2 regions of the Streptomyces sp. NPDC040410 genome follow, and region 2 is predicted to be linked to the other one. Evidence: predicted binding sites of a transcription regulator. Region 2 holds the regulator's gene; the other holds the start of a gene.

Region 1 (16,121 bases), on a different contig from region 2:
GCGGAGTCCGGTGGGCCTACGTGAAGGCGACGGAGGGCACTTACTACAGGAATCCCTACTTCACCTCGCAGTACACCGGCGCGTACAACGTCGGCATGATCCGCGGCGCCTACCACTTCGCCACCCCTGACACCACGACCGGCGCCACCCAGGCCGACTACTTCGTCGACCGGGGAGGCGCCTGGACCAGGGAGGGCAGGACGCTGCCGGGCGTGCTCGACATCGAGTGGAACCCGTACGGGGCCGCCTGCTACGGCAAGACGCAGAGCGGGATGGTGAGCTGGATCCGCAGCTTCCTCACCCAGTACAAGGCCCGCACCGGCCGCGACGCCGTGATCTACACGGCCACCAGCTGGTGGACGCAGTGCACCGGCAACTACGCCGGCTTCGCCTCCGTCAACCCGCTGTGGATCGCCCGCTACGCCGCCACCCCGGGGACACTGCCCGCCGGCTGGTCGTACTACACGATGTGGCAGTACACCTCGTCCGGGCCGATCGTCGGGGACCACGACAAGTTCAACGGCGGGCTGGACCGCGTACAGGCTCTGGCGAGAGGCTGACCCGGAACCCGTACACGGCGAAGGCCCGGGCTCGCCCGGGCCTTTCCCCGATCGCGTCCGTCACGCCGCGACCGGAACCTCCGGCGCCGCGCCGTTCGTGGCCGGCGACAGGGCCAGCTCCAGGACCTGGCGGACGTCCGTGACGGCATGGACGTCGAGCCTGTCCAGCACCTCGGCCGGGACGTCGTCCAGATCGGGCTCGTTGCGCTTGGGAATGATCACGGTGGTGACACCCGCCCGGTGCGCGGCGAGCAGCTTCTGCTTCACGCCGCCGATGGGAAGCACGCGACCGGTGAGCGACAGCTCGCCGGTCATCGCCACGTCCGTGCGGACCAGGCGGCCGGACAGAAGCGACGCCAGGGCCGTCGTCATCGTGATGCCCGCGCTCGGGCCGTCCTTCGGGACCGCGCCGGCCGGGAAGTGGATGTGCACGCCCCGGTCCTTCAGGTCGCCGACGGGCAGTTCGAGTTCGGCGCCGTGCGAGCGCAGGAAGCTGAGCGCGATCTGCGCGGACTCCTTCATCACGTCGCCCAGCTGACCGGTGAGGGCCAGTCCCGCCGCACCCGTCTCGGGGTCCGCGAGGGACGCCTCGACGAACAGGACGTCGCCGCCCGCGCCCGTCACCGCGAGACCGGTCGCCACGCCGGGGACGGACGTCCGGCGCTCGGCCGGGTCCTGGGCCGACTCCGGCACGTGGTGCGGCCGGCCGATCAGCCCGCGCAGGTCGTCCTCGCCGATGGTGAACGGCAGCTCCCGCTCGCCCAGTTCGTGCTGGGCCGCGACCTTGCGCAGCAGCCGCGCGATGGACCGCTCCAGGGTGCGGACGCCCGCCTCGCGGGTGTACTCACCGGCGAGCCTGCGCAGTGCGCCCTCGTCGATGACGACCTCGTCCTTCGTCAGCCCGGCCCGCTCCAGCTGGCGCGGGAGCAGGTGGTCACGGGCGATGACGATCTTCTCGTCCTCGGTGTAGCCGTCCAGGCGGACCAGCTCCATACGGTCGAGCAGGGCCTCCGGGATGGCCTCCAGGACGTTGGCCGTGGCCAGGAAGACGACATCGCTCAGGTCGAGTTCGACCTCCAGGTAGTGGTCGCGGAAGGTGTGGTTCTGGGCGGGGTCCAGCACCTCCAGCAGGGCCGCCGCCGGGTCGCCGCGGAAGTCGGAGCCCACCTTGTCGATCTCGTCGAGGAGCACCACCGGGTTCATGGACCCGGCCTCCTTGATCGCGCGGACGATCCGGCCGGGCAGCGCGCCGACGTACGTACGCCGGTGGCCGCGGATCTCGGCCTCGTCACGGACGCCGCCGAGGGCGACCCGAACGAACTTGCGGCCCATGGCGTGCGCGACGGACTCGCCGAGGCTGGTCTTGCCGACGCCGGGCGGACCGACGAGCGCCAGCACGGCACCGCCGCGCCGTCCGCCGACGACGCCCAGGCCCCGGTCGGTACGGCGTTTGCGCACCGCCAGGTACTCGGTGATCCGCTCCTTCACGTCGTCAAGGCCCGCGTGCTCGGCGTCGAGCACTGCCCTGGCGCCCTGGATGTCGTACGCGCCGGTGTCATCGGTCCGCTCGTTCCACGGGAGTTCGAGGACGGTGTCGAGCCAGGTGCGGATCCAGGAGCCCTCGGGCGACTGGTCGGAGGACCGCTCCAGCTTGTCGACCTCCTTGAGAGCCGCCTCGCGGACCTTCTCGGGCAGGTCGGCGGCCTCGACGCGGGCGCGGTAGTCGTCGGACTCCTCGGCGGGATCCCTGCCGTCCTCGCCGTTCAGCTCGCGCAGCTCCTTGCGGACGGCCTCCAGCTGACGGCGGAGAAGGAACTCGCGCTGCTGCTTGTCGACGCCCTCCTGGACGTCCTTGGCGATGCTCTCGGCGACGTCCTGCTCGGCGAGGTGGTCGCGCAGCTGCTGGGTGGCGAGCTTGAGGCGGGTGACCGGGTCGGCGGTCTCGAGCAGCTCCACCTTCTGCTCCGTGGTCAGGAAGGGCGAGTAGCCGGAGTTGTCGGCGAGGGCGGAGACGTCGTCGATGGCCTGGACGCGGTCGACGACCTGCCAGGCGCCGCGCTTGCGAAGCCATGCGGTGGCGAGGGCCTTGTATTCCTTGACCAGTTCGGCGACCTGGCCGGGCAGCGGCTCGGGCACGCTCTCGTCGATCCTCGTGCCCTCGACCCACAGCGCCGCGCCCGGCCCGGTGGTACCGGCGCCGATCTTCACGCGGCCACGGCCGCGAATGAGCGCGCCCGGATCACCGTCGGCCAGCCGGCCGACCTGCTCGACGGTGCCGAGCACACCGGTGCCCGGGTACGACCCGTCGATGCGTGGCACCAGCAGGACCTTGGGTTTTCCGGGTTCGGAGCGGGCGGCGGCCTGGGCGGCCTCCACCGCGGCGCGTACGTCTGCGTCGTTCAGGTCCAGCGGAACCACCATCCCGGGCAGCACGACCTCGCCGTCGAGCGGCAGCACAGGCAGGGTGAGCGGTGTGGACGTCGAAGCCATGATCTCCCCTTCGGCAGTCAAGTTGAGCTATGCGGACTCAATGCACGGGAGGCCTTGGAATGTTCCCCACGATGCCGCCCGTTCGCTGTGGGCGATCACCGCAGTCGGGCGGGGCGGCGGAGCACTCCCTGCTGCGTCGCCTCGTACCGGACTACTCGGGCAAGGGCCCGGTGCGGCGAGTGGGGGCACCTCCCACGCCCTTGAGGCAGTGGGGGAGCGTGCCTGGCGTCGCGGGGCAGGCGGGAATCTGACGACAGGGCCTAACGTGGGTCCATGCCGGCATCCTCGGTGAGGGACTTCTACGACGACCTGGCCCCCGACTACCACCTGATCTTCCCGGACTGGGACGCGAGCATGGCGCATCAGGCGGCCGTACTGGACGAGCTGGTACGGCGTCAGCTGGGAGCGGGAGCACACCATGTCCTGGACTGCTCCTGCGGGATCGGGACCCAGGCGATCGGGCTCGCCCTGGCGGGGCACGCGGTCGTCGGCACCGATCTGAGCCCCCGCGCCGCGGCCCGCGCCGCCGCCGAGGCGGGCGCACGGGGCGCCGGCCTTCCCGCGGCCGTCGCGGACATGCGGCGGCTGCCGTTCGCGGCATCCGTCTTCGACGTCGTCGTCTGCGCGGACAACTCGCTCCCGCATCTGCTGTCCGCCCAGGACGTCACGGCGGCCCTGAGGGGTATGCGACGGGTCCTCCGCGACGGCGGGCTTCTGCTGATCACCCTCCGGGACTACGACGAGGCCCGCCGGACCAGACCCGCGGCGACGCCTCCCCACGTGTCGGAAACCCCGGACGGCCGGGTGATCACCTTCCAGCTGTGGCACTGGCACGAGGACGGCGAACGCTACGACCTGGAGCACTTCCAGCTCATTCCCGCAGCGGGCACATGGACGGTCCGCGTCCGCCGGACCACCTACTGGGCCCTGACCCGCGAGCAGCTGACCGACTTCGTGGCCCGCGCCGGCTTCACCGAGCTCACCTGGCACGCCCCGGGCACCGGAGGCTACTACCAGCCCGTGCTCACCGCCCGGAGCGGATGACCTCAGACTCCCGCGCCCGGTGCCGCCGCCGCGTCCACGGCCACATCGCCACGCCCGTCGCCGGCGAGATCAGGTGCCCCCAGTTCGTCATGGGGTCCGTGAAGGCCTGCAGGTCCAGCGTCAGCATCCCGCCGAAAGCGGCCGGCCCGCGCTCCTTCCCTCTCGCCCCACCCTTCGCGCCCGCCACTGTCTATGACCGGCGCCACGCACGGCCCGACGCGCAGGAACCTCCCGAGGTCGCCGTCCGTCCACTGGCGGCCCAGCTGGCGCGCGGGGCAAATCCTTCGGACATCCCCGGTACACCTGCCAGGATGGTCCGATGCCCAACCCGTACGACACTCCCCGAGTCCTGGACCGTCGCGAGGGTCCGCACGGCGAAGTCGTGCTCAGGCGCCACGGCGAGTTGCTGCAGATCATCGCCAACGGCTGCTTCCTGATGGACACTTCGGACGGCCGGTCGGAGCGGCTGCTCGTGGACGCGGCGCTCGCCGCACTCGACGGGCGGGCGGAACCGGGTGTTCTGATCGGCGGACTCGGTGTCGGGTTCTCGCTCGCACACGCCGCCGCGAACCCGCGCTGGGGCCGGATCACGGTCGTCGAGCGCGAGCGCGCCATCATCGACTGGCATCTCGACGGCCCTTTGTCCGCGCTTTCGGAGCGGGCACTCGCCGACCCGCGCACCGAGATTCTGGAAACGGATCTTGTCGCATTCGTACATGAGACATCCGCCACGTACGACGCGCTGTGCCTCGACATCGACAACGGACCCGACTGGACCGTCACCGAGGGCAACGACGGCCTCTACTCTCCGACCGGACTGACAAGCTGTGCACGGTTGTTGAGGCCGGGCGGTGTGATCGCGGTGTGGTCGGCGCAGCCCTCCGCGGAATTTGAAGGATCCCTATGGAATGCCGGTTTCCAGCAGGTGCGTACCGAAGAGATCCCCGTTGCCCGGGGCGTTCCGGACGTCGTGCACCTCGCCGTCCGGCCTGGATAGCAAAGGCGCGGTGACTCCCCGTACTCTGCTTCCCGACGCCGATCATTCAAGCGTCAATCGCAGTCATGCGCAGACAAGGGATCACCCCACGGATTCCGGAAAGCAACTCAGGGGCGGGCGATGGAGCAGACACACACCTCGCACAACGGCACGGCGGCGACCCCGGGCGCACAGCGCCGGGTTCTGGTCGTCGAGGACGATCCGACGATCGTGGACGCCATCGCGACCCGCCTGCGCGCCGAGGGATTCCTCGTGCAAACGGCGAGCGACGGCCCGTCCGCCGTCGACACGGCCGAGGCCTGGCAGCCCGACCTGCTGATCCTCGACATCATGCTGCCCGGCTTCGACGGTCTGGAGGTCTGCCGCCGTGTGCAGGCCGCCCGGCCGGTGCCGGTGCTGATGCTGACCGCGCGGGACGACGAGACCGACATGCTGGTCGGGCTCGGCGTGGGCGCCGACGACTACATGACCAAGCCGTTCTCGATGCGCGAGCTGGCCGCCCGGGTGCATGTGCTGCTGCGCCGGGTGGAGCGGGCCGCGATCGCGGCGTCGACCCCGCGCAGCGGCATCCTGCGGCTGGGTGAGCTGGAGATCGACCACGCGCAGCGGCGGGTGCGGGTGCGCAGCGCGGACGTGCACCTCACCCCCACCGAGTTCGACCTCCTCGTGTGCCTGGCGAACACCCCGCGCGCGGTGCTCTCCCGTGAGCAGCTGCTCGCCGAGGTGTGGGACTGGGCGGACGCCTCCGGCACCCGGACGGTCGACAGCCACATCAAGGCGCTGCGGCGGAAGATCGGCGCCGAGCGGATCCGCACCGTGCACGGTGTGGGCTACGCCTTGGAGACGCCGACGCCATGAGCGACGGGCCGGCCGCGCGGAGAAGCCTCGGGGAGCCCTGGGGCGGCCTGCGCCCGTTCTCGATCAAGACAAAACTGGGCGCGCTGGTCGTCATCGCCGTCCTGATCACCACCGGGCTGTCGGTGATAGCGGTGCACACCAAGACGGAGCTCCGCTTCATCACGGTCTTCTCGATGATCGCCACACTGCTGATCACGCAGTTCGTGGCACATTCACTCACCGCGCCGCTGGACGAGATGAACGCGGTGGCCCGCTCCATCTCGCACGGTGACTACACCCGCCGGGTGAGCGAGAACCGCCGGGACGAGCTGGGCGACCTGGCCCAGACGATCAACCGCATGGCCGACGACCTGGAGGCGCAGGAGCGCCAGCGCAAGGAGCTGGTGGCCAACGTCTCGCACGAGCTGCGCACGCCCATCGCGGGCCTGCGGGCGGTGCTGGAGAACATCGTCGACGGCGTCACACAGGCCGACCCGGAGACCATGCGAACCGCGCTGAAGCAGACCGAGCGCTTGGGACGTCTCGTGGAGACGCTCCTTGACCTGTCCAGGCTGGACAACGGCGTCGTACCGCTGAAGATACGCCGCTTCGAGGTGTGGCCGTACCTGTCGGGCGTGCTGAAGGAGGCCAACATGGTCGCCTCCGCGCGCGCGGGCATCGCGTCCGGCTCCGGCAGCCACACGCGTACGGACGTCCATCTGCACCTCGACGTGTCGCCGCCGGAGCTGACCACGCACGCGGATCCGGAGCGGATCCACCAGGTGGTCGCCAACCTCATCGACAACGCGGTCAAGCACAGCCCGCCGCACGGCCGTGTGACGGTCAGAGCCCGGCGCGGGGTGCTGCCCGGGTCGCTGGAGCTTGAGGTGCTGGACGAGGGTCCCGGCATCCCCAGGTCGGAGTGGCACCGCGTCTTCGAGCGGTTCAACCGCGGCAGCGTCAACCGGCCGCACGGTCCGGGCAGTGACGGCGGTACGGGGCTCGGCCTGGCGATCGCCCGGTGGGCGGTGGATCTGCACGGCGGCCGGATCGGTGTGGCCGAATCCGAGCGGGGCTGCAGGATTATCGTCACTCTTCCGGGAGAGTCATCCATCCCAAGTTGACGTAAAGTTCGAAGTGGAGCCACAAGATCCACGGACGTCCGCGCCGACGGACACGTGTGATCAGGCAGAGGCCCGCGCGTGCGGCGTGGATGGCCTTGGTCTGCCATTGCCTCTCGAAGCGGAACCTCGCTTGTTTCCCGCCATTTCCACCCCCGAAACACGCTGTTCGATGTGACTTACACGACGATGGACGGGCCTGGCCTGACCTTCCCGGTCATGGAGGCGTAGCCTTTATTCCCGCTGTCCATCACCTTGTGAAGCGGAAGAGGGCGGTTGCCGCCGTGTCGCCACAGTCCCCCAGTAACTCGAGCATCTCGACCGACGACCAAGCGGGGAAGAACCCCGCGGCCGCGTTCGGTCCCAACGAGTGGCTCGTCGACGAGATCTATCAGCAGTACCTCCAGGACCCGAATTCGGTAGACCGCGCCTGGTGGGACTTCTTCGCCGACTACAAGTCGGGCGCGGCTGCCGCCCCGGCTACGGCGGGTACTGCGGCCGCGGGGGCCGCAGAGACCACCACCGCCCCGGCGGCGCCCGCCGCCCCGGTCCAGCCCGCGGCTCCGGCTCCGGCTCCGGCCGCCGCCGCGCCGGCCCCCGTGACCCCGAAGCCCGCCGCCGCGGCTCCGGCTCCCGCCAAGGCCGCCGCTCCGGCTGCGGCCCCCGCGAAGCCCGCCGCCAAGCCGCAGGCCGCGCCCTCCGCCGACGGCGAGGGCCCGCAGCTGGTCCCGCTGCGCGGTCCCGCCGCCGCGGTCGCGAAGAACATGAACGCCTCCCTGGAGCTGCCCACGGCCACGTCCGTGCGCGCGGTCCCGGTGAAGCTGCTCTTCGACAACCGCATCGTCATCAACAACCACCTCAAGCGCGCCCGGGGCGGGAAGATCTCCTTCACGCACCTGATCGGCTACGCGATGGTGCAGGCCATCAAGGCCATGCCGTCGATGAACTGGCACTACGCGGACAAGGACGGGAAGCCCACCCTCGTCAAGCCGCCGCACGTCAACTTCGGCCTGGCCATCGACCTGGTGAAGCCCAACGGCGACCGCCAGCTCGTCGTGGCCGGCATCAAGAAGGCCGAGACGCTGAACTTCTTCGAGTTCTGGCAGGCCTACGAGGACATCGTCCGCCGCGCCCGCGACGGCAAGCTGACGATGGACGACTTCACCGGTGTCACGGTCTCCCTGACCAACCCCGGCGGCCTCGGCACCGTGCACTCCGTGCCGCGTCTGATGCCCGGCCAGTCCGTGATCATGGGCGTCGGCTCGATGGACTACCCGGCGGAGTTCCAGGGCACCTCCCAGGACACCCTGAACAAGCTCGGCATCTCGAAGGTCATGACGCTCACGTCGACCTACGACCACCGGGTGATCCAGGGCGCCGCCTCCGGCGAGTTCCTGCGCATCGTCGCCAACCTCCTCCTCGGCGAGAACGGCTTCTACGACGAGGTCTTCGAGTCCCTGCGCATCCCCTACGAGCCGGTCCGCTGGCTCAAGGACATCGACGTCTCCCACGACGACGACGTCACGAAGGCCGCCCGCGTCTTCGAGCTGATCCACTCCTACCGGGTCCGCGGCCACGTCATGGCGGACACCGACCCGCTGGAGTACCGCCAGCGCAAGCACCCCGACCTGGACATCATCGAGCACGGCCTCACCCTGTGGGACCTGGAGCGCGAGTTCGCGGTCGGCGGCTTCGCCGGCAAGTCGATGATGAAGCTGCGCGAGATCCTCGGCGTGCTGCGCGACTCGTACTGCCGGACCACCGGCATCGAGTTCATGCACATCCAGGACCCGAAGCAGCGCAAGTGGATCCAGGACCGGGTGGAGCGCCCGCACTCCAAGCCGGAGCGCGAGGAGCAGCTGCGCATCCTGCGCCGCCTGAACGCGGCGGAGGCCTTCGAGACCTTCCTGCAGACCAAGTACGTCGGCCAGAAGCGCTTCAGCCTGGAGGGCGGCGAGTCCGTCATCCCGCTGCTCGACGCGGTCCTGGACTCGGCGGCGGAGTCCCGCCTCGACGAGGTCGTCATCGGCATGGCCCACCGCGGCCGTCTGAACGTCCTCGCGAACATCGTCGGCAAGTCGTACGCCCAGATCTTCCGCGAGTTCGAGGGCAACCTCGACCCGAAGTCGATGCACGGCTCCGGCGACGTGAAGTACCACCTGGGCGCCGAGGGCACCTTCACGGGCCTGGACGGCGAGCAGATCAAGGTCTCGCTCACCGCCAACCCCTCGCACCTGGAGGCGGTGGACCCGGTCCTGGAGGGCGTGGCCCGCGCCAAGCAGGACATCATCAACAAGGGCGGCACGGACTTCACCGTCCTGCCCGTCGCCCTCCACGGCGACGCGGCCTTCGCGGGCCAGGGCGTGGTGGCCGAGACCCTGAACATGTCGCAGCTGCGCGGCTACCGCACCGGCGGCACGGTCCACATCGTCATCAACAACCAGGTCGGCTTCACCGCCGCCCCGGAGTCCTCCCGCTCCTCGATGTACGCCACCGACGTGGCCCGCATGATCGAGGCCCCGATCTTCCACGTGAACGGCGACGACCCCGAGGCCGTCGTGCGCGTCGCACGCCTCGCCTTCGAGTTCCGCCAGGCGTTCAACAAGGACGTGGTGATCGACCTCATCTGCTACCGCCGCCGCGGTCACAACGAGTCCGACAACCCGGCCTTCACCCAGCCGCTGATGTACGACCTGATCGACAAGAAGCGCTCGGTGCGCAAGCTCTACACCGAGTCCCTGATCGGTCGCGGCGACATCACCCTGGAAGAGGCCGAGCAGGCGCTGCAGGACTACCAGGGCCAGCTGGAGAAGGTCTTCACCGAGGTCCGCGAGGCCACCTCGCAGCCGGCCGCCGCGGAGCCCTCCGAGCCGCAGGCCGAGTTCCCGGTCGCCGTGAACACCGCCGTCACCACGGAGGTCGTCAAGCGGATCGCCGAGTCGCAGGTCAACGTCCCCGACCACATCACCGTCCACCCGCGTCTGCTGCCGCAGCTGCAGCGCCGGGCGGCGATGGTCGAGGACGGCACGATCGACTGGGGCATGGGCGAGACCCTCGCCATCGGCTCCCTCCTCCTGGAGGGCGTCCCGGTCCGGCTGGCCGGCCAGGACTCGCAGCGCGGCACGTTCGGCCAGCGCCACGCGGTGCTGATCGACCGCGCGACGGGCGAGGACTTCACCCCGCTGCTGTACCTCTCCGAGGACCAGGCGCGCCTGAACGTCTACAACTCCCTGCTCTCCGAGTACGCGGCCATGGGCTTCGAGTACGGCTACTCGCTGGCCCGCCCCGACGCGCTCGTGATGTGGGAGGCGCAGTTCGGCGACTTCGTCAACGGCGCGCAGACGGTCGTGGACGAGTTCATCTCGTCGGCGGAGCAGAAGTGGGGCCAGACCTCGGGTGTCACGCTTCTCCTCCCCCACGGCTACGAGGGCCAGGGCCCGGACCACTCCTCGGCCCGCCCGGAGCGGTTCCTGCAGCTCTGCGCCCAGAACAACATGACGGTCGCGATGCCGACGCTCCCGTCGAACTACTTCCACCTCCTGCGGTGGCAGGTGCACAACCCGCACCACAAGCCGCTGGTCGTCTTCACCCCGAAGTCGATGCTGCGCCTGAAGGCCGCGGCCTCGAAGGCGGAGGAGTTCACGACGGGCCAGTTCCGCCCGGTCATCGGCGACGCGTCGGTCGACCCGGCCGCCGTCAAGAAGGTCGTCTTCTGCGCCGGCAAGGTCTACTACGACCTCGACGCCGAGCGTCAGAAGCGCGGTGTCACGGACACGGCGATCATCCGCCTCGAACGCCTCTACCCGCTGCCGGGTGCGGAGGTCCAGGCCGAGATCGCCAAGTACCCGAACGCCGAGAAGTACCTGTGGACCCAGGAGGAGCCGGCGAACCAGGGTGCGTGGCCGTTCATCGCGCTCAACCTGATCGACCACCTGGACCTGGCGGTCGGCGCGGACGTCCCGCACGGAGAGCGCCTGCGCCGCATCTCCCGCCGGCACGGCTCCTCTCCGGCGGTGGGTTCGGCGAAGCGGCACCAGGCCGAGCAGGAACAGCTGGTGCGTGAGGTGTTCGAGGCGTAGGCCTCGCGCGGCACGTGAAGGGCCCGGCCCGGGTGATGACCACCCGGGCCGGGCCCCTCGGCGTTCGCGTCCCTTCCACGGCCTACCCTGAGGGGGTAGGCCCCAGGGCTCTGTCCCGTCCGTATCAGGAGCAAGAGTTGTACTTCACCGACCGAGGCATCGAAGAACTGGAGAAGCGGCGCGGCGAGGAAGAGGTCACCTTCGAGTGGCTCGCCGAGCAGCTGCGGACGTTCGTCGACCTGAACCCGGATTTCGAGGTGCCGGTGGAGCGGCTGGCGACGTGGCTGGCCCGGCTGGACGACGAGGACGAGGAGTAGGGCGTTCCCGGGGCCGGCGGGGCGCCGCTCGCCCGCCGGGGACATCAGTCGCGCGGGTGGGCCAGGCCGTAGAAGAGTCCCAGCGCCCCGTGCGCCAGGAGCAGTGCCCCCGCCGTGATCCAGCCGCCGCTGCGGCGCCGTAGGCCCCAGGCCGTGACGGGGATGCCGACCGCCATCTGGGCGAGGGCCAGGGTGCGGGCCCGGGAGCCGCCCGTCCAGGGGAGATACGGGCCCAGGCGGCTCCCCTCGACGGCTCCGAGATCGGTGCGCACTGCTTCGCGCAGGCCCGGCCACTCGACGGGCCGGGCGTCCGGGCGGTCGCGGGCCGCCTCGCGCAGGCGGTCGGCGGGTTCGCCGGGGCTGAGGCCGGCGGGCAGGGACACTCCCGCGCGCGTGAGGACCGCGAGCAGGCCGCGCAGGCGGACGCGGGCGTCGGCCTGCGCGTCCGGCTTCGTCAACTGGTCCAGCGACTGCACGTCCAGGACCGGATCGAGCCCCAGGCGGGCGGCGAAGGTGCGCATCGCCTCGTCCTCGCCGGCCGGAGTGCCGCTCGCGAGCCAGACGTAGCCGACGGGACGCCGGAAGCCGGACGCGAGCGTGAAGCCTGCCTGGTCGGCGTCCCACCACAGCGCGAGTACGGGCCAGGGTGCGCCGACGGCCAGGGCGGTGGCCCAGCCGGTGAGCACCTGGTCGACGGGTTCGCGGCCGCGCAGCCAGGGCTGTCCGTCCGGGACGAGGACGCTCCAGTCCTCGCCCGCGCGCGTGAGCAGCATCGGCTCGCGCAGCAGCCGGGCGGCGGGGGCGACGGAATCGGGCGCGGCCCGGCAGAGGAGCAGAGCGCCCGGGGCGGGACCCGCGGGACGACCGGTACGGGTAGGTTCCGTCGACATGGTCACACGCTAGGGCGATCAGTCCCGTTTGGGCAGTTTCGGGGCCGCGGACATCCCCGAACGGGCGTCTTGACTTTCCGGGACCGCGATATATCGTGAATAGCGGGAGACGCGATATGGCGCGTTGCTACGGGGAGGTTGATCATGTCCGAGTGGTCCGTCGCAGAGCCCGGGAAGCTCACGTTCGACGAGCCGGTGAGAGAACTCCACGTACGCGTCGTCCACGGAACGGTGAACGTGGTGGGCACGGACGAGGGTTCCGCCCGCCTGGAGGTCTCCGAGATCGAGGGGCCGCCCCTGGTCGTCACCCAGGAGGGCGGCACACTCACGGTGGCCTACGACGACCTGCCCTGGAAGGGCTTCCTCAAGTGGCTCGACCGCAAGGGCTGGCGGCGCAGCGCCGTCGTCTCCCTGGCCGTACCGGCCGACACCCGCGTCGAGGTGGGCGTGGTCGGCGCCGGCGCCGTCGTCTCCGGGCTGCGCGGGCCCTCGGTGGTGAAGGGAGTCACGGGTGACACGACCCTCGTCGCCCTCTCCGGCCCGGTGCGCGCGGACACCGTCTCCGGGAACCTGGAGGCCCAGGCCGTCACCGGCGACCTCCGCTTCAACTCCGTCTCCGGCGACCTCACCGTCGTCGAGGGCGCCGGCTCCTCCGTGCGGGCCGACTCGGTCAGCGGCTCCATGATCGTCGACCTCGACCCGGAGGGCCCCACCGACATCCGGCTGACCAGTGTCTCCGGCGAGATCGCCATCCGGCTGCCCACCCCGGCGGACGCCGACGTCGAGGCGAACACCGCGAGCGGCACGATCTCCAACGCCTTCGACGGCCTTCGCGTGCACGGCCAGTGGGGCGCCCACAAGATCACCGGTCGCCTGGGGGCGGGCACCGGCAAGCTGCGCGCCACGACCGTCTCCGGCTCCATCGCCCTCCTGCGCCGGCCGCAGGCCGAGGACGAGGAGGAGGCGTGCGGCGGCGCGGACTCCGGTTCGCGGACCGAGGACGCACAGCCAGCCGGCGGCGACCCCGTGGGCCGGCCGCAGGGCGGCTCGGGGGACAATTCCGTCTCCGTCCGGGGCGACGGTTCGACCAGCACCCCGGCCGACGGCACGACCGACAAGAAGGTGCTCTGACATGCCCCCCGTCTTCGCCCACGGCCGCCTCCGCCTCTACCTGCTGAAGCTGCTCGACGAGGCCCCCCGCCACGGCTACGAGGTGATCCGGCTTCTCGAAGAGCGCTTCCAGGGGCTGTACGCGCCGTCGGCGGGCACCGTGTACCCGCGTCTGGCCAAGCTGGAGGCCGAGGGCCTGGTCACCCACACCACCGAGGGCGGCCGCAAGGTGTACGCCATCACCGACGCGGGCCGCGAGGAACTGGCCGACCGCAGCGGCGAACTGGCCGACCTGGAGCTGGAGATCCGCGAATCGGTCGCCGAACTCGCCGCCGAGATCCGGGCCGACGTGCGCGGTGCGGCGGGCGACCTGCGACGCGAGATGCGGGCCGCCGCCACCGAGGCCCGCCGGGGCAGCGGCTCCAGGGCCGGCGACGAACAGGGAGCCCCCTTCGAGGACTTCACCGAGCACGACGACAAGGAGGCTTGGCGCGCCGCAAAGGAGGAGATGCGCCGCGTCAAGCAGGAGTGGAAGGAACAGGCCCGGCGCGCCAAGGACGAGAGCCGGCGGGCCCGCGAGGAGGCCCAGCGCGCCCGGCGCCAGGCCAAGGAGGCACAGGACCGGGCCCGGGCCCAGGCGCAGGAGGAGATGCAGCGCATCGCCCGGCGGGTTCAGGAGCAGGTGCAGGACCACTTCGCGCGGGGCGACTGGCCGACGGGGGTGCGCGAGGGGCTGACCGAACTCGCCAAGGAGTTCGGCGAGTTCGGGAAAGGCTACGGCAAGGAGTTCGGGAAGGACTTCGGCTTTGGACGCGGCGGCACCGAGAAGCCCGCCTCACGGCCCGAGTACTCGCACACCGCGCAGGACTTCCCGGCCGAGTACGAGCCCGCCTGGGCCCATGAGGGTGCCACCGACTCCTCCGGCGACCCGGCACGAGACCTGGACCGCCTGCTCGACCGCTTCCGCGACGACATCCGCGACGCGGCCCGGGACCACGGCGTGACGACCGATCAGCTCCGCGACGCCCGCCGCCATCTGTCCACGGCGGCGGCACACATCGGGGCGCTGCTGCGGACACCGAAGCCCTGAAGCCACCTCCTCCGACAGCCCGCCCGCCGAACACCGGGTCAGGCACGCCATTGAGGCGGCGACACCTTTCCTCGCCTGCCCGGGGAGGGGAAGGCACGGCCAGCACCACAAAGGAGGGGGAAGCACGGCCAGCACCGCGCGAACGAGGGCTACGAGGGAGGAACGGCCCGCACCGCCAAGGAGGGGGAAACACCGCCAGCACCGCCCGAACGAGAGAAGAACGGCCCGCACCGCCCGGCGGGACGAAGCGCGGCCGACTCCGCGCGGGGGTAGGAGGCGTCGCCGACAACCCGTAGCGGGACGAGGCATCGCCGGCAACCCGTGACGCGGTGCGGCGTCGAGGCGCCGCCAGTTCCGACAGGCGCCGGTCGGTACCGGTCGGTGCCGACCGACCGGTACCGACGGGTACCGACGGGTACCGACGGGCGAGAGTGAGCGTGGTCGTCACCCGCGACGGGACACGGCAAGGCCGACGCCGTCCCGCGGGACGGCGGACGTCCGGCGACGGGGGCTGGTCGGTGCCCGGCCCGATCAGCCCGCCTTCGCCTCCCCCTCCCCGTACATCACCCGCGTCAGGGACCGGTAGGTCACCCCGCGGTCGGCGAGTGCCTCGGCGGGGACGCCGGGGCGGACCGTCAGGGCCAGGAGGATGTGTTCGTCGCCGATGCGCCGTTCGCGGCGGGCGAGCGCGACGCGCAGCGTCCCGGTGAGGAGGTCCTTGGCCCCGCGGCTGAACGGCCGAGGAAGAAGGAGTGGCTAGCCGTTCGTGAGCACGATCTTGCCGAACTGGTCCCCGGACGCCAGCCGTTCGAAGCCCTCGCGGGCCCGGTCCAGCGGCAGCACCTCGTCGATGACGGGGCGCACGCCGGTGGCGGCGCAGAAGGAGAGCAGGTCCTCCAGTTCGTCCTTGGTGCCCATCGTGGAGCCCACGACCTTCAGCTCCAGGAAGAAGATGCGGGTCAGCTCGGCGTGCGAGGGCCGGTCGCCGCTCGTGGCGCCGGAGATGACGAGCGTGCCGCCGGGCCGCAGGGACTTCACCGAGTGCGACCAGGTGGCGGCGCCGACGGTCTCGATGACGGCGTCCACCCTCTGCGGCAGCCGCGCACCCGGCTCCACCGCCTCCACCGCACCCAGTTCCACGGCCCGCTTCCGCTTGGCCTCGTCCCGGCTTGTGGCGAAGACCCGCAGCCCCGCAGCCTTCCCGAGCACGATGGCCGCGGTCGCGACACCACCGCCCGCGCCCTGGACGAGCACGGAGTCACCGGGACGTACGCCGGCGTTCGTGAAGAGCATCCGGTACGCCGTCAGCCAGGCCGTGGGAAGACAGGCGGCCTCCGCGAAGGAGAGCTCCTTGGGCTTCGGGAGGATGTTCCACGTCGGTACGGCGACCTGCTCGGCGAAGGTGCCCTGGTAGCGCTCGGTGAGGATGGAGCGGGGCTCCTCGGGACCGACGCCGTGGCCGGTCTGGCCGATGACGGAGTGCAGGACGACCTCGTTGCCGTCCTCGTCGACGCCGGCGGCGTCGCAGCCGAGGATCATCGGCAGCCGCTCCTCCGGGAGACCGACGCCGCGCAGGGACCAGAGGT
Region 2 (16,121 bases):
CAAGACCGAGGTCGAGGCCGCCGTCGAGGAGCTGAAGGCCGCGCTCAAGGGCGAGTCCGCCGAAGGCGACAACACCGCCGCGATCCGCACGGCCACCGAGAAGGTCGCCGCGGTCTCCCAGAAGGTGGGCCAGGCCATGTACGCCGACGCCCAGGCCGCGCAGGGTGCCGCGGGCGGTGCCGACGCCGGTGCCGAGGCCCCGAAGGCCGACGACGACGTCGTGGACGCCGAGATCGTCGACGACGAGCGCAAGGACGGTGCCGCGTGACGGAGGAGACCCCGGGCTTCGAGGAGAAGCCCGACGTCCCCTCCGGCGCCACCCCCGACGACGCCGAGCCGCAGGCCGCCTCCCCCTCCGCGGGGGAGGGGGCGGCCCCGGCCGGGGACGCAGAAGCACAGACTGCGGGCCTGACGGCCCAACTCGACCAGGCGCGCTCGGCGCTCGGCGAGCGCACGGCGGACCTCCAGCGGCTCCAGGCGGAGTTCCAGAACTACCGCCGCCGCGTCGAACGCGACCGGATCACGGTCAGGGAGATCGCCATCGCGAACCTCCTGACCGAGCTCCTGCCCGTGCTCGACGACATCGGCCGCGCCCGGGACCACGGCGAACTCGTCGGCGGATTCAAGTCCGTCGCGGAGTCGCTGGAGACCGTCGCGGCGAAGATGGGTCTGCAGCAGTTCGGCAAGGAGGGCGAGCCCTTCGACCCGACGATCCACGAGGCCCTGATGCACAGCTACGCACCGGACGTCACGGAGACGACGTGCGTGGCGATTCTGCAGCCCGGGTATCGGATCGGCGAGCGCACCATCCGCCCCGCGCGGGTGGCCGTGGCCGAACCCCAGCCGGGGGCGCAGACCGTCAAGGCGGACTCCTCGGACTCCGCGGAGACGTCCGCCGCCGCCGACGACAAGGAGAGCGGTGGCCCGGACGAGGGCTGAGCTTGAACCGACGAGGAAGGAGGGACGTCGAGGATGAGCACCAAGGACTTCATCGAGAAGGACTACTACAAGGTCCTCGGCGTCCCCAAGGACGCCACCGAGGCCGAGATCAAGAAGGCGTACCGGAAGCTCGCCCGCGAGAACCATCCGGACGCCAACAAGGGGAACGCCAGGGCCGAGGAGCGCTTCAAGGAGATCTCCGAGGCGAACGACGTCCTCGGTGACCCCAAGAAGCGCAAGGAGTACGACGAGGCACGCGCCCTCTTCGGCAACGGCGGCTTCCGCCCGGGGCCGGGCGCGGGCGGCGGCTCGTTCAACTTCGACCTGGGCGACCTCTTCGGAGGCGGCGCCCAGGGCGGCGGGCAGCCGGGCGGCTTCGGCGGCGGACTCGGTGACGTCTTCGGGGGCCTGTTCAACCGTGGCAGCTCCGGCACCACACGTGTGCAGCCCAGGCGCGGTCAGGACATCGACACCGAGGTCACCCTCAGCTTCACCGAGGCGATCGAGGGAGCGACGGTCCCGCTGCGGATGACCTCGCAGCAGCCCTGCAAGGCCTGTTCGGGCACCGGCGACAGGAACGGCAACCCGCGCGTGTGCCCGACCTGTGTCGGCACGGGCCAGGTGGCCAGGGGCTCCGGCGGCGGCTTCTCACTGACGGACCCGTGCCCGGACTGCAAGGGCCGCGGCCTGATCGCGGAGGACCCCTGCGAGGTCTGCAGCGGCAGCGGCCGCGCCAAGTCGTCCCGGACCATGCAGGTCCGCATCCCGGCAGGGGTGAGCGACGGGCAGCGCATCCGGCTGAGGGGCAAGGGCGCACCCGGCGAGCGGGGCGGCCCGGCCGGCGACCTGTACGTCGTCGTGCACGTGGACGCGCATCCGGTCTTCGGGCGCAAGGGCGACAACCTGACCGTCACCGTCCCGGTGACGTTCGCGGAGGCGGCCCTCGGCGGTGAGGTGAGGGTGCCCACCCTGGGCGGACCGCCGGTCACCCTGAAGCTGCCGCCGGGCACGCCCAACGGCCGCACCATGCGCGCCCGCGGCAAGGGCGCGGTCCGCAAGGACGGCACCCGCGGCGACCTGCTGGTCACCGTGGAGGTGAGTGTTCCGGCGGACCTGTCGGGGAAGGCTCGTGACGCGCTTGAGGCGTATCGCGAGGCGACCGCGGGCGAGGACCCAAGGGCCGAGCTGTTCCAGGCCGCGAAGGGAGCTTGATCGAGATGGACGGCCGTCGACGCAACCCGTATGAACTGACCGAGGAGACCCCGGTCTACGTCATCTCGGTGGCGGCCCAGCTCTCCGGCCTGCACCCGCAGACGCTGCGCCAGTACGACCGCCTGGGCCTGGTCTCCCCCGACCGCACCGCAGGCCGGGGCCGCCGCTACTCGGCCCGCGACATCGAACTGCTCCGCCAGGTGCAGCAGTTGTCGCAGGACGAGGGCATCAACCTGGCCGGCATCAAGCGCATCATCGAACTCGAGAACCAGGTCGCCGCACTCCAGTCCCGCCTGGCAGAACTCCAAGCCGCCCTGGACGGCGCGGCGGCCGCGATGCAGCAGCGCGAGGCCGCGGTCCACGCCTCCTACCGGCGGGACCTGGTCCCGTACCAGGAGGTCCAGCAGACCAGCGCGTTGGTGGTGTGGCGGCCGAAGCGGCAGCAGTCGGCGGACTGAAGAGAACACACGCGAAGGGGACCGGAGATTCAGCTGAACCTCCGGTCCCCTTTCACATTCGGTGCCGACCCGATGACCGCACGCAGGGCGGCCCGGCGCCGTACGGAATCGACTCACCGTGATCAACGGCTCTGTTCGGTCCGGTCAGCGCAGGGCGCTCTTCTCCCGCCATTCGGTCCACGACAGGTTCCATTCGCCGAATCCGTTCTCCGGAGCAACTGCGCCCTTGGTGTCCTCTCCCGTGATCTCGAACGGGTCGCCCGGCCGCACCTGTCCGTAGAACCAGGCCGCGTCCGCGTCGCTCATCCCTATACAGCCCGAACTGCGGTTGGCGTTGCCGAAGTAGGCGGCGTTCCACGGTGCGGCGTGCGCGTACATGCCTGACCAGGTCAGCCGCATCGAGTAGTCGACCATCTTGTCGTAGGCGTCGCCGAGGCCCACGGTCTCCGAATTCATTCTGACGGTGCCCTCCTTGGCCATCAGCACCGTGGTTCCGCGCCAGGAGCGTTTGTCGCCGCCGGGCGTGCCGCCCGAGACGGGGATGCTGCGGACGGTCCTGCCGTCGCGTATCAGCGCGAGCTGATGTCTGTCGAGGTCGACCTTGACGATCTGCTGTGCGCCGATGGTGAAGCTTGTCGTGTAGTCGCGTACGAACCAGCCGCCATCGGTGCCTGAGTCGGTGCCGTTGAGCTCGGCGTCGAGCGTGACCCTGGTTCCGGGTTTCCAGTAGGTCCTGGGCCGCCAGTCCACCCTGTCCTTGCCGGACCAGTCGCGCATCCAGCCCCAGGAGCCCTCGGTGCCGTTCGAGGTCTTGATCTTGAGCTGTTTCTCGACCTCCGCCTTGTTCCTGACGGGGTGATCGAAGACCAGTGAGATCGGCTGGGCGATGCCGACGGTGGTGCCGGCACCCGGTCGCCAGTCGACCTTGTTGACCTTGTCCGCCTGTGCCGTCGAGAAGGAGGTCTTCGTTCTGTCGGCGGTGCCGCCCTCCGTTCGGGTCGTCACCGTGACCGCGTAGGCCGAGCCGGGTGCGGCCCTGCGGTCCGAGATCCACGTCCTGCCGTCGGGAGCGATCTCGCCGGCGAGTCTGCGCCCCGTGCCGTCGGTGACCGTCACCGAGGTGAGACTGCCGCCCGCCGCAGTGACCTTGACGGGCTCGCCCGGTGTGGCGTGCCCTCCCTTGGGGGTGACAGTGACGGTTACGGGGCGGTCGCCGGCGCTCCTCGCCTCCTTGGCGTCCGCCGGAGCGGGAGAAGGGCTCGAAGAGCAGGCGGCGAGAGGTGCCAGCAGGGCCGCTGCTACGGCAGCCCGAGCCCGTCCCCTGGCATGGGCGCGTGCAGGTGTGCGGTGCAACAGAACCTCCGTGACGGAAGAGAACGAGGGGCCCGCATCGAAGGGCCGAAGAGGGGATGTCGTGACTGTAGAGCCGTAAAACCCCAGGTGAGCGCCTCCGGAGCAATGTGACGGCGACTGGTGAGGAACGGTCATGGTCCGGTCACATTCGCCGCGCGGGACGGTCATGGGCCGCTGTGAGCATCCTCGGTGTCCCCGCGACGGTCGGGGGGAGAAAGAGAGGCTCAGACTGTGTCAGCGCTGCTCGTGCCGCCCACCCGAGGTCACCGGGAACGGAACCGGACCATCGGCCTGAGACCCGTCACCGCCGGGGCCTACCGCGCCTTCCTCGCATCCCCCGCCGGCGCCGCGCTCGGCGCCGGCTTTCTGCAGTGCCCGTCGTGGGCGGACGTCAAGGAGGGCTGGCACTCCCGGTTGCTCGGCTGGGGACAGGATCCGGAAGCCGGTGGGCTGACCGGTGTCGCCCTGGTCCTGCTGCGCCAGTTCCCCGGCACCCGCAAGTACTTCGCCTACCTTCCCGAAGGGCCCGTCGCCGACTGGACGGACCCGGACATCGACGGCTGGCTCACCCCGCTGACGGAACATCTCCGGCGCGCCGGCGCCTTCGCCGTACGCATCGGCCCGTCGCCCGCGTACCGCCGCTGGGACGCCGCCCTGCTCAAGTCGCTCACCGGCCCGGGCAGACGCCTGGGCGACGTCCTTGCCAGCGAGGTCGATCCGCTCGGCACCGCGGTCGCCGAGCGGTTGCGTGCCCGCGGCTGGCGCCGATGCGGTGGTGACGGCACCGGAGAGGACGGGGATGCCCAGCCCCGCCATGTCTTCCAGGTGCCGCTCGCCGGACGCACGGGCGAGGACCTGTGGTCCGGGCTCAACCAGGAGTGGCGGCGCAATGTCCGCCGTGCCCAGAAGGAAGGCGTGGAGGTGGTCGTGGGCAGCGCGGCCGAACTCCCCGAGTTCTACCGGCTGCTGCGCATCACCGAGGAGCGCGACGGCTTCCGGCTCGGACGCTCGCTCGCGTACTTCGAGCGTCAGTACGCGGCTCTCAACTCCGAGGAGCCGGGCCGGATGAAGCTGTACCTCGCCCGTCACCGCGGGGAGATCCTGGCCGCCCACACAATGATCACGGTGGGCCACCGGATCTGGTACCAGACGGGCGCCTCCGCCGACCACCGCCGCGAGGTCCGGCCCTCCAACGCCCTGCAGTGGCGGATGCTGCTGGACGCCCACGCGCTCGGGGCCGACGTATACGACATGCGCGGGATACCCTCCACGCTCGACCCCGGCGAGCGGGCCCACGGACTGCTGCGGTGGAAGCTCGGCACCGGCGGACAGGCCGTCGAGACTCTCGGGGAATGGGAACGGCCCTTGGACGGCACCGCCAACCACACCCTCTACCGCGCCTTCCAGGCGTACTTGAACCGCCGATGACTCCGACGGCGAGAACGGACGGGGAGCGCGGCAGCTCCGGTGCGAGCGAAGACGAGGGTGCCGCTCGCGGAGGAGAGGGCGGCGTCACCGTGCCCGTCGTTCCGCACAGCGGGCATGTCGCCGAGACCGGCACGCGCACGCCGCTTCCCACCGAGGCGGACGAGAAGCGGCCCGCCCCCAGCGCTGTCGCCCGGGGCGGGTGCACCGAACACGAGCCCGGAGCCCGGGCGGAGGGGGTCTCCGCTGCGCGCGGCAGTGTCGTCATGGCGGCCGGATCCATCGTGTCCCGTTGCACGGGGTTCGCCCGATCCGCCGTGGTCGCCGCGGCGCTCGGCACCGTCGGGCAGACCGCCGACGGCTACGCGGTGGGCAACTCCCTGCCCGCCATCGTCTACACGCTGCTCCTGGGCGGTGCGCTGAACGCGGTCTTCGTACCCGAGCTGGTCAAGGCCGCGAAGGAACACCGGGACGGCGGCCGCGCGTACACGGACCGGCTCGTCACCGCGTGCGTCGTCGCCCTGCTGGCGATGACCGCGGCCGCCGTCTGGGCGGCACCCGTGATCGTGGACGCGTACAGCGACTACACCGGCGGTCAGGCCGCCATGACGATCACGTTCGCGCGCTGTTGCCTGCCGCAGATCTTCTTCCTCGGACTGTTCACGCTGCTCGGGCAGGTGCTCAACGCACGCGGCCGGTTCGGCGCGATGATGTGGGCCCCGATCCTCAACAACGTCGTCGTCATGACCGTCTTCGGTCTCTATCTGGCCCTTGCCGCGGGCGGCGGAAACACGCTCACCGCGACCGAGACGGCACTGCTCGGCTGGGGCACGACGGCCGGTGTCGCCGTCCAGGCACTCGCCCTCGTTCCCGCCCTGCGCGCGGCCCGCTTCCGCTGGCGGCCCCGCTTCGACTGGCGGGGCAGCGGACTGACCCGCCCGCTGCGGTCGGCCGGCTGGCTGGTGCTGCTGGTCCTCGCCAACCAGGCCGCCTACTGGGTCACGACCCGGCTGGCCACCACCGCGGGCGTGGACGGGGGGCCGGGCTACAGCGCATACAACAACGCCTATGCGCTGTGGCTCATACCGCACGGCATCGTCACCGTGTCCTTGGTCACCGCGCTGACGCCCCGGATGGCGGCGGCAGCCGCAGACGCGGACACGGCGGCCGTACAGCGCGACGTCTCCCATGCCCTGCGCACCTCCTGTGCCGTTGTCATACCCTCCGCCTGCGTTCTGTTCGTCCTGGCCGAGCCGGTCACGGCCCTCGCCTTCGGATACGGCAGGACCAGCGCCGAAGACACGGCCGCCATGGCCGGGATCCTCATGGCCTTCGCGCCCGGACTCATCGCCATGTCCGGCCAGTACGTCATCTCCCGCACCTTCTACGCGCTCTCCGACGCCCGTACCCCCTTCCTGCTCAACCTGGTGATCGTCGCCCTCAACGCCGGCCTGTCCCTGGCCGTGGCCCAACTGCTGCCGGCCCGTTGGGCGGTGACGGGGATGGCCGCGGCGTACTCGCTGGCGCTGTTCGCGGGCTGGGCCGTGACAAGCCGGGTGCTGAGCCGTCGGCTGGCCGTCGCCCGGCCGCTGCGATCGTCCGCCGTCGAGGCCCACGTACGCCTGCTGCTGGCCGCCGTGCCCGCAACCGTGCTGGGACATCTGGCGGCCTCCTGCGGCGCACCTGCAGGGGCCCTGGCCGCCACCTCTGCCGGAGCGGCTGTCATCCTGCTTACCTTCGCCCTGCTCGCCCGTCCGCTGCGGCTCACCGAGCTCGGCACGCTGCTGTCCGGTGTACGCCGCTGAGTTACCCGGCCCTGACCACCACCCGAGGGAGACTGCTCATGCCCCGCGTGCTCCTCATCGAGGACGACCCTTCCGTACGGGAAGGGGTCGAACTCGGTCTGCGCCGCCGTGGCCACGAGGTACGGTCGGCCGCGACCGGCGAGGCCGGACTCGCCGCGCTGAGCGAATTCCACCCCGAACTGCTGTTACTGGACCTGATGCTGCCCGGGCTGAACGGCGTGCAGGTCTGCCGGCGGGTCCGCGAGAGCAGCCAGCTGCCGATCATCATGCTCACCGCGCGCGGTGACGACTTCGACGTGGTCGTGGGCCTGGAGGCAGGCGCCGACGACTACATCGTGAAGCCCGCCCGCACCGAGGTGATCGAAGCCCGGATCCGCGCGGTGCTGCGCCGCATCGAAGGTACCGGCCAGAACCGGCCTGCCACCGAGATGCACGGCGAGCTCGCCATCGACCGGGTCGGCCTGACCGTCGGCAAAGCCGGCAAGCGACTCGCGCTCGCTCCTTCCGAGCTCAAACTCCTGCTGTTCCTCTCCGACGCTCCGGAGCAAGTGTTCAGCAGGCAGCAACTGCTGGAATACGTCTGGGAGCACAGCTACCACGCCGACGCACGCCTGGTCGACGCATGCGTCCGACGCCTCCGCAACAAGATCGAGGACGAGCCCGGCGCTCCGCGCTACGTCCAGACCCTGCGGGGCTTCGGCTACCGCTTCGGGCCACTGTGAACACCGTGCCGAACTCCGGCAGCGGCGAACACCGCCGCCCGGTCGACGGCGGCACCGAGAAGGGCGGCGACCTGGCGGCCCCCGCGGATCCGGCCGGAAGCGGTGGGGCGGATCGTCCCGGCGCTCGGCGTGGGCGCCGTCCCGCGGAGGCGCGCGACGCGGCACCGGCCGATGGGCGTGCGCCGGACGGGCGGCGTACGCGGCCGACGCGCCGGTCGCGGACCGCGGCGTTCGGGGTGCGCACGCGGCTGGTACTGGCGTTCCTGCTGGTCGCCGCCGTCAGTGCCGGCACCACCGCGGCGCTGACCTACCGCGAGGCCCGCAACGCTCTGCTGAAAACCGCCCAGGACACCGCGGTCGCGTCGTTCCGCGAACAGTTCCAGCACACCGGCTTCGGGCTGCCCCTGGAGTCCGAGGGCCTGGAGGCATACCTGCGCGACATCGCCCGCATGGGCAAGCCCCACCCCTGGGTGGTCTTCGTCGAATACGGTTCGATCCGCGCGTCCTCCGGCACCAGCCCCGTCTCCACCGTCATCACACCCGAACTGCGCCGTGCGGCCCGGGCCAACCCCAACGGCAGCTTCGAGCGGGTCGTCAAGGACGGTGTCCCCTATCTGACCATCGCCATGCCCACCGTCTTCAAGACCGGCCCCAGCGGCGTGCTGCCCAGTGGGCTCGTCTTCTACGCCGTGATGCGGATGAACGACGAAGAGGTCAACGTCGATGCCCTCCTCACCGCCGCCCGTGACGGCGCCCTGCCCGGCCTCGCCATCGCCCTGATACCCGGCCTGATCGCCGCGCGCAGCGTCCTGCGTCCTGTGCGCGAACTGCGCCAGGCCGCCCAGAGCATGGGCAGCGGCAGGCTGGATACACGCATCCGGGTACGAGGCAGCGACGAGTTGGCCGAACTGGCCCACACCTTCAACGAGTCCGCGGGCCAGCTTGAGCACTCCGTGCAAGAGCTGCGCCAGGCGGAGGCACGCGCCCGCCGCTTCGCATCCGACGTCTCGCACGAACTGCGCACGCCTCTGGCCGGAATGCTCGCCGTCACCGAACTCCTCGATGAGGACGCGGACGGACTGGACCCCGACACCGCCCAGGCTGTCCGGCTGATCAGCACCGAGACCGGAAAGCTCGCCGTGCTCGTCGAGGACCTGATGGAGATCTCCCGCTTCGACGCACGCGCGGCCGAACTGAACACCTACGAGGTCGACGCGGCCGAGGCCGTCGGCAAGACCCTGCAGAACCGGCACTGGACCGATGGCCGGGTCCGCGCCGAACTGCCCGACGGCCTCCGCGCCCGGCTCGACCCGCGCCGCTTCGACGTCGTCGTCGCCAACCTCGTCGGCAACGCACTGCGACACGGCAGCGCACCCGTCACCGTACGCCTGCGCCGTGAGGCGCGTCCTCATGGTGTGTCCGTGCTGGTCACCGAAGTTGTGGACAGCGGACCCGGTATCCGGCCCGAGGTGCTTCCGCACATCTTCGACCGTTTCTACAAGGCCGACGCGGCCCGTACCCGCTCGGCGGGCAGCGGCCTGGGGCTGGCGATCACGCTGGAGAACGTGAGGCTGCACGGAGGTACGATTCGCGCGGGGAATGTGCCAGGTGGCGGTGCGGTCTTCACCGTTGAGATACCGCTGCGCGCGGAGGAGGCCGGCGAATGAGGCGTGCGCGGACCCGCCGGCCCGCAGTCGCTGCCGCCGCGTCGACGGCCGCCCTGCTGCTCGGTGGTTGCGGTATCCAGGAGACCGATGTCGTCGAGGCGGGCAGTCCCGCCACCGTCGATGCCCTCCTGGACCGCGACTACGACGTGCTGCTGTTTTTCGTCTCTCCCGACGGCGGCCTGAATCCGGTGATCCGGACGTACGAGTCCCCGAGCGATTACAACGAGGGTCCGACCGTCCCGTCGACGGACAAGGTGATCCTCACGCTGCTCAGCGGTCCGGGAAAGGCCGAGAAGAAAGCCGGGCTCGGCACCGCACTGCCGGCGGCGGTCCCCGGTGCGACCGTGCGGGTCGAACGCACTTCCGGCGGGAGTGTCACGACCGGTCTGCCCGTCGCACTCGGAGGACTGGACGAGATCGCCGTACGGCAGTTGATCTGCACCATCGCCTACAGCGAAGACGTCCACGGCCAAGTCACGGTGCGGATGACGGGGTCGGACGGCGCATCGGAGTCCGGCACGTGTGACCTTGACCCCGACACCGATACCGCACCGGCGGAGACCGGCGCGGCACGGTCGGAGCCGCCGGCCGGGACCGGTTGAGACCAACCGGCCGCGCAACCGGCCCTGATCGTCGGCGGCGGGCGAAACCGTCGACGATCAGGACGGGCGAGGACGGGCATGGGATGTACGGATCTTCTGCCCTTCAGGGGATCGACGTCGAATGGAGGGTAAAGGGCGTTTGAAGGCGATTGCTTCAACTCTTGACATGTAAAGCGGGGGCGTACGTTGTCATCTCGTTAAGTAGTATTGCTTGACCGCGGGGGCGGGGCCGCGTTGGCTTTTCAGTCATCTGGCCGCAACGATGCGTCCACATCAGGAAGGCACCCCGAAGTGAGCACCCCCATGCGTCGTATCGCCATAGCCGTGACCGCGTCCACGATGACCCTCTCGCTGGCCGCCTGCGGCGCACTGGGCGGGTCGGGGGACGGCGCGGACGCGAGCCCGGCCAAGGGCGACGACCTCACCGTGGGTGTGCTGCTGCCGGAGAAGACGAACACGCGGTACGCGGACTTCGACTACCCGATCATCAAGGCGAGGGTCGAATCCCTCACCGACGAGCAGGGCAAGGTCGAGTACGCCAACGCCGGCGCCGACGCGGACGAGCAGGCGAGCCAGATGCAGAAGATGATCGACGACAAGGTCGACGTCATCCTGCTCGACGCCGTCGACTCGCACGCCGTCGCGGGCATGGTGGGGAAGGCAAAGGAGGCGGGCATTCCGGTCATCGCCTACGACCGGCTGGCCGAGGGACCGATCGACGCGTACGTGTCCTTCGACAACGAACTCGTCGGCCAGGTGCAGGGCCGCACCCTCGTCGAGTCGCTGGGCGAGAGCGTCGACACCTCCGACAAGGTTGTCATGATCAACGGCTCGCCCACCGACCCGAACGCCAAGCAGTTCAAGACCGGTGCGCTCTCGGAGCTCGAGGGCAAGGTGACCATCGCCTCGTCCTACGACACCAAGGACTGGAACCCGGACGTCGCCCGGTCCGAGATGACCGAGGCGATCAACAAGATCGGCAAGGACAACATCGCCGCGGTCTACGCCGCCAACGACGGCATGGCCGGCGGCATCATCAAGGCATTCGAGGCCGCCGGTGTGACCGACCTGCCCCCGATCACCGGCCAGGACGCGGAACTCGTGGCCGTGCAGCGCATCGTCAGCGGCGAGCAGTACATGAGCGTCTACAAGTCGTACCCCGCGGAGGCCGAGGCGGCCGCGGAGATGGCGGTGGCCAAGGTCCAGGGCAAGGACATCAAGTTCGACTCCCTTACCCGCGACCGCGTCGACAGCCCCACGAACAAGGACATCCCGGCGCAGCTCGTGACCGTGGTCGCCCTGACGAAGGCCAACATCAAGCGCACCGTCATCGCGGACGGCATCCACACGGTGTCCGACATCTGCACCGCCAAGTACAAGGCCGACTGCGTGGCGCTCGGCCTGAAGTAACCGGTGACAGGCAGACCCTGGTGACCGCCGGCCCGGTCACCGGGGTCTGCCTGTGCCCGCACCACCCGTGTGAAGTCCCCCGCCACCTCCGGCGGTCCGAGGGTGGAATTCCGCCACGCCCGGGCGCCGAACCCGCCGTACACGCGCGCGTACCTGCCTCGTCGGCGCCGCTCGCGGCCAGCGGCGTGGGAGGGACTTCCCGCAGCTCATGCCGCCGAGCGAGGCACCCCGGCCGTTCGCCGCGGTGCGGCAGACCCCCGTCAGCTCGGTGCGGACGGACGGGAGGGGGCCTCGAAATAGCGGGATGTATGGGTGGTTTCCGGTGGTCACGCCGGGGGGAGCCGTGTTGCGGAGCCGGTCACGGCCGCGCATAGTTGCGAAGCCGAAGGGGAGACAACCACATGGCGGTAGCGGCATATCCGGCACTGCGGTGCGCCCCGGAGGCGGAACCGGCACGAGGGAAGACGGGAAGCGGGGGTGGGATGGGCGATGGCCGGGCACGGGACGGACGAGCATCCACACGGTGCTGACCGACTGTGCGAGGCCGGGGATCGCGTGTATTCCCGGGCCGTACGGCGGGGCCGCGTGCCGCGCCGGGACGCGGAGCCGGTGCCCTGCCTGCTGGAGCTGGCCCTGCTGCACCCGGACCCCGACGACATGGACTGGCTGGTCCCCACCTCCCCGCAGGAGGTCATGACCCGGCTGCTGCGCGGGGTGTACGACGAGGTCAGCGCGAGCGAGCGGCGGGTGGGCTCGGCGGTGGCGGCCTTCGAGTGGTACGCCGGACTCGGCCCCCGGCCGCGGTCCGCCGCCGCGGAGGGCTCGGCGATCCGCGTCCTCGACGGCCTCTCCCGCATCCAGGCCGCGATGGACGAGGCGACCGAGGCCTGCACGACGGAGGTCCTCACCGTCCAGCCGGGCGGCATCCGGCCCGAGCACGAGCTGACGGAGGGCCTGCACCGGGCCCTCGCGCTGCGCGGCCGGGGCGTACGCATGCGCGACCTGTACACGCACGTGGCCCGGCACGGCCAGGGCCTGCTCAACTACCTGGAGCTGATGGGCGGCGCGGTCCAGGCCCGCACCCTCGACGAGGTGATCGACCGGCTGATCCTCTTCGACCGCACGGTGGCCTTCATCCCCGCGAACGCCGACCGCACCGTGGCCCTGGAGCTGCGCCACCCGGCCCTCGTCGAGTACCTGGTCACGGTCTTCGAACGGCTGTGGCGGCTGGCGATCCCGCTGACCGCACCACTGCCCGACACCGGTATCGAGGGCATATCGCACCGGGAGCAGTCCATCGCCGCGCTGCTCGCGGAGGGCCACCAGGACGCGGTGATCGCGGAACGGCTCGGCATAAGCGTCCGCACCTGCCGCGCCCACATCGCGCGGCTGTCGGAGACGCTGGGCGCCGCCAGCCGCACCCAACTGGGCGTCCGCATAGCCCAGGTCGGCCTGGACGGCCCGCCCCGCCCCCAGGAGGTCGGCTCCCTCACCGTTCCGGATCAAGAATCCCGGACCGTGCGATGAGGTAGCCGAGCTGTGCCCGGCTCTCACTGCCGAGCGTCGCCGCGAGTTTGGCGATGTGGACGCGCGCGGTGCGGATGTTCATGCCGAGGCGGTCGGCGATGACGGCGTCGGTGTGGCCCTCGACGAGGAGTGCGGCGATGGCGCGCTGACGGTGCGTGACGCCGCCCAGGGAGGGCTGCTCCGCCGCCTCCGGGTACATGGGCGTGGCCAGGCGCCACAGGCGGTCGAAGGTGGTGGCGAAGTAGTCCACGAGGGCCGGGTGGCGGACCTCCAGGGCCAGGGACCGGTCCTTGCTGCCGGGCACGAAGGCGACGGCGCGGTCGATGACGAGGAGGCGCTCGGTGACCTCGTCGAGGGTGCGCGCCTCGACGTCGCCGTGCAGCCGTTCGTAGCGGGCGAGGACCGAGGGCGCGTGGCGCAGCGTGTGCTGGTAGAGGGTGCGGATACGGCCGCCGCGGTCGAGTAGGTCCTGGTCGCGGGACAGGGCCTCGGCATGGCGCTCGGCAGGTGCGCGGGTGTGGCTGGTGTACGGGTGGATCGCGAGAAGTTCGGCGGAGGCGTCGGCCATGGCCTCGGCGATGGCGAGGTTGATCCGGTCGAGTCCGCTCAGGACGCTGATGGTGGGGATGTCCTCGCCCGCGGTGTGCCGGACGCCCATCCTCAGGAGCGGTTCGAAGGTCTCGGCCAGCCGCTCCTCGCGCCGGCGCTCGTCCGCGATGCGCTCCTCACAGGCGCGCAGCAGCCGGTGCAGCGCCACGGCCGGGGACGCCGGCTCCAGCCTGTCGAGGTTCGCGACGGCGGGGTGCAGCAGGCCGAAGTCGACGAGACAGGGCGCCGCTTCGGCGTCGGCGACGCTCATTCGCCCCTCGCGCAGGGCTCGTTCGTACAGCTCCGTCCCCGCGGCACACAGGGCTTCCGGGCCGTGCTCCGGATGCGGCGCCGGGGTCACTCGCGTGTCTCCTTCCGTCAGGCACCTCTTGGCCGGCGGTCACCGGTCGGCGATCTGGGTGTCCCGGTCAAGGATGCCCGACTGTGCGATGAGGAAGCCGAGTTGGGCCCGGCTGCCGCTGCCCAGGGCGGCCGCGAGTTTGGCGATGTGGGCCCGGCAGGTGCGCACGTTCATGCCGAGGCGCCGGGCGATGGCCTCGTCGACATGCCCCTCGACGAGGAGCTTGGCTATCGACCGCTGCACTCCGCTGATGCCGTCCGTGGGGGGAGCGTACGGGGCTTCCTCCAGTAGGGGAACCGCGCGTGCCCAGAGCTGCTCGAAGACCTTGGCCAGATACTCCACGAGACCCGGGTGCCGCAGTTCGAGGGCGACGTCGCTGCCGTCGGCCGCCGGGATGAAGGCGACGGTTCGATCGAAGATCATCAGCCGTTCTATGAGTTCCTCGAGCGTCCGTATCTCCACGTTGCCCTCGGCCATGAGCTCGGCGTACGCCAGCGTGCCCTGGCTGTGCCGGGCGGTGTGCTGGTAAAGGGTCCGCATGGTGATGCCGCGGGCGATGACGGCGCGCCCCCGCTCCAGCGCCTCGGTCAGCGAGTGCTCGCTGCGGCCGCCGCCCGGCTGGACCGTGAGGATCTCCGTCCTGCAGTCGGCGATGGCGAGTTCGATCGCCGAGTTGATCCGGTTGATTCCCTCCAGCACGGTGATGGCGTGCGTGGTCGGCAGATCCTGGGCAGTGATGGCCATGAAGGGCTCGAAGGAGTCGGTCAGTTGGACCGCGAGGCTCCTGCGCTCCTGGATCTCCCGTTCCAGGGGGTGCAGGCGCTGCGCCAGTGCCGCCGCCGGCGGAACCGGGCGCAGCCATCCCGCGTCGTCGGGGTCGGGGTGGAGCAGTGCGAACTCCATCAGGCAGGGAGCGGGCTGGACTTCGGTGCGCGCGATGCGGCCGAAACGCAGCGCACTGGCATAAAGGCGCTTGCCGTCGTCACACAGCTCAGTCTCAGCATGAGGATGTGTCCGGTATGAGTTGTTTGATGGCAAAGCTCCACCCCCCAGGGTCCTGAACGTGCAGGAACATGATGCATCGACCCTGTGGTGTTCGACTGACTGAATGAGCCATCGTCTTGGTGACGGCGGGGGAGAGTAGCAACGGAAGTGAGGACGAAGCCGACTATGTGCAAGAGAATGGTTCGCTCGGTGCTCGCTGTCGCCTTCTCCGCTGGGTTGGTTTTCGGTGCGTACGGTGCCCTGGACCTCTCCTGGAGCAGTGAGCCGGCCACCGCGCAGGACTCCGGCAGTGAGGCCGTCGTACCGTCGGACCTGTCATGGAGCAGCGTTCAGGCGCGAGACCTGTCGTGGAGTTTCGCTCCGAAGGGCACGACGGCATGACCACCCCACCCGACGACCGCTCCTTCCGCCGAGAGATGGCCACGGCCTACCGCTCGGGCTGGCACTTCATCGACCTGGTCACCGCGATCCCCCACGCCGGTGACTCGTTGATGGTGACGGTCTTCGGTGAGCCGGTGGTGGTCACGCGGGACGAGGAAGAGGACGTGCGGGCGTACCGGTGTCTGCGTCGGCCTCGGGGGGCGCCGCAGCCCGTGCGATGTGCCATCCGGTACGGAATGATCTTTGTGAACCTTGACCAGCGGGACCATCAGCTGGTGGAGCCGGACGCTCCGGCCCTGCCGACCATCTCAGCCACCCCCCGCAGTGCCTGACGCGATTCCCCCGTCGTAAAAAGATCGCTCAGGTACTTCCCCCCGCAGCGGCGTCACCGTGACCTGAACACGGTGACGCCGCTGCAGCTTTTGCAGGAAATTTCCGGGTATCGGGTCGATCGGTACGTGGCTGGAACCAGTCGGTCTCCGGTGCGTCTTGTTACCGGTGTCACCCGCGTCACCCGCGGCCCATCGCGCGCGTCAGCCGGATCTCGATCACCACCCGGGACGGGTTCGGTGACGGCGTCCGCCCGTAGCGCTCCGCGTAGCGCCGCTCCGCCTCCGCGATCCGCTCCGGCTCGGTCCGGACCGAGGCGCGGCCCTCCAGCGTCGC

What was found. The regulator HspR, encoded in region 2, represses chaperone genes until heat shock. The targets are predictions, from matches to a motif close to TTGAGNNNNNNNNNCTCAA.
Region 1: lon (endopeptidase La) is a predicted target of HspR. The motif match lies at 3,073-3,091, and genes of this name have one in related genera.

Annotation. Positions count from the first base shown of each region.
Region 1 is NZ_JBVIVK010000038.1:2,511-18,631, reverse strand. It holds gene ACZ562_RS36880 (lysozyme) at 1-560, shown strand, start outside; gene lon (endopeptidase La) at 621-3,050, opposite strand; gene ACZ562_RS36870 (class I SAM-dependent methyltransferase) at 3,324-4,094, shown strand; gene ACZ562_RS36865 (spermidine synthase) at 4,414-5,091, shown strand; gene ACZ562_RS36860 (response regulator transcription factor) at 5,212-5,949, shown strand; gene ACZ562_RS36855 (HAMP domain-containing sensor histidine kinase) at 5,946-7,052, shown strand; gene ACZ562_RS36850 (multifunctional oxoglutarate decarboxylase/oxoglutarate dehydrogenase thiamine pyrophosphate-binding subunit/dihydrolipoyllysine-residue succinyltransferase subunit) at 7,334-11,128, shown strand; gene ACZ562_RS36845 (DUF6104 family protein) at 11,266-11,445, shown strand; gene ACZ562_RS36840 (hypothetical protein) at 11,490-12,335, opposite strand; gene ACZ562_RS36835 (DUF4097 family beta strand repeat-containing protein) at 12,480-13,466, shown strand; gene ACZ562_RS36830 (PadR family transcriptional regulator) at 13,468-14,535, shown strand; partial or broken gene ACZ562_RS36825 (Clp protease N-terminal domain-containing protein) at 15,067-15,276, opposite strand; gene ACZ562_RS36820 (zinc-binding dehydrogenase) at 15,292-16,121, opposite strand, start outside.
Region 2 is NZ_JBVIVK010000002.1:242,718-258,838, reverse strand. It holds gene dnaK (molecular chaperone DnaK) at 1-268, shown strand, start outside; gene grpE (nucleotide exchange factor GrpE) at 265-939, shown strand; gene dnaJ (molecular chaperone DnaJ) at 973-2,151, shown strand; gene ACZ562_RS05145 (heat shock protein transcriptional repressor HspR) at 2,157-2,609, shown strand; gene ACZ562_RS05140 (L,D-transpeptidase) at 2,754-3,962, opposite strand; gene ACZ562_RS05135 (lipid II:glycine glycyltransferase FemX) at 4,194-5,390, shown strand; gene murJ (murein biosynthesis integral membrane protein MurJ) at 5,654-7,192, shown strand; gene ACZ562_RS05125 (response regulator) at 7,231-7,914, shown strand; gene ACZ562_RS05120 (ATP-binding protein) at 8,151-9,581, shown strand; gene ACZ562_RS05115 (hypothetical protein) at 9,578-10,183, shown strand; gene ACZ562_RS05110 (sugar ABC transporter substrate-binding protein) at 10,487-11,593, shown strand; gene ACZ562_RS05105 (helix-turn-helix transcriptional regulator) at 12,083-13,120, shown strand; gene ACZ562_RS05100 (helix-turn-helix transcriptional regulator) at 13,083-14,069, opposite strand; gene ACZ562_RS05095 (helix-turn-helix transcriptional regulator) at 14,109-14,972, opposite strand; gene ACZ562_RS05090 (hypothetical protein) at 15,452-15,787, shown strand; gene ACZ562_RS05085 (pyridoxamine 5'-phosphate oxidase family protein) at 15,966-16,121, opposite strand, start outside.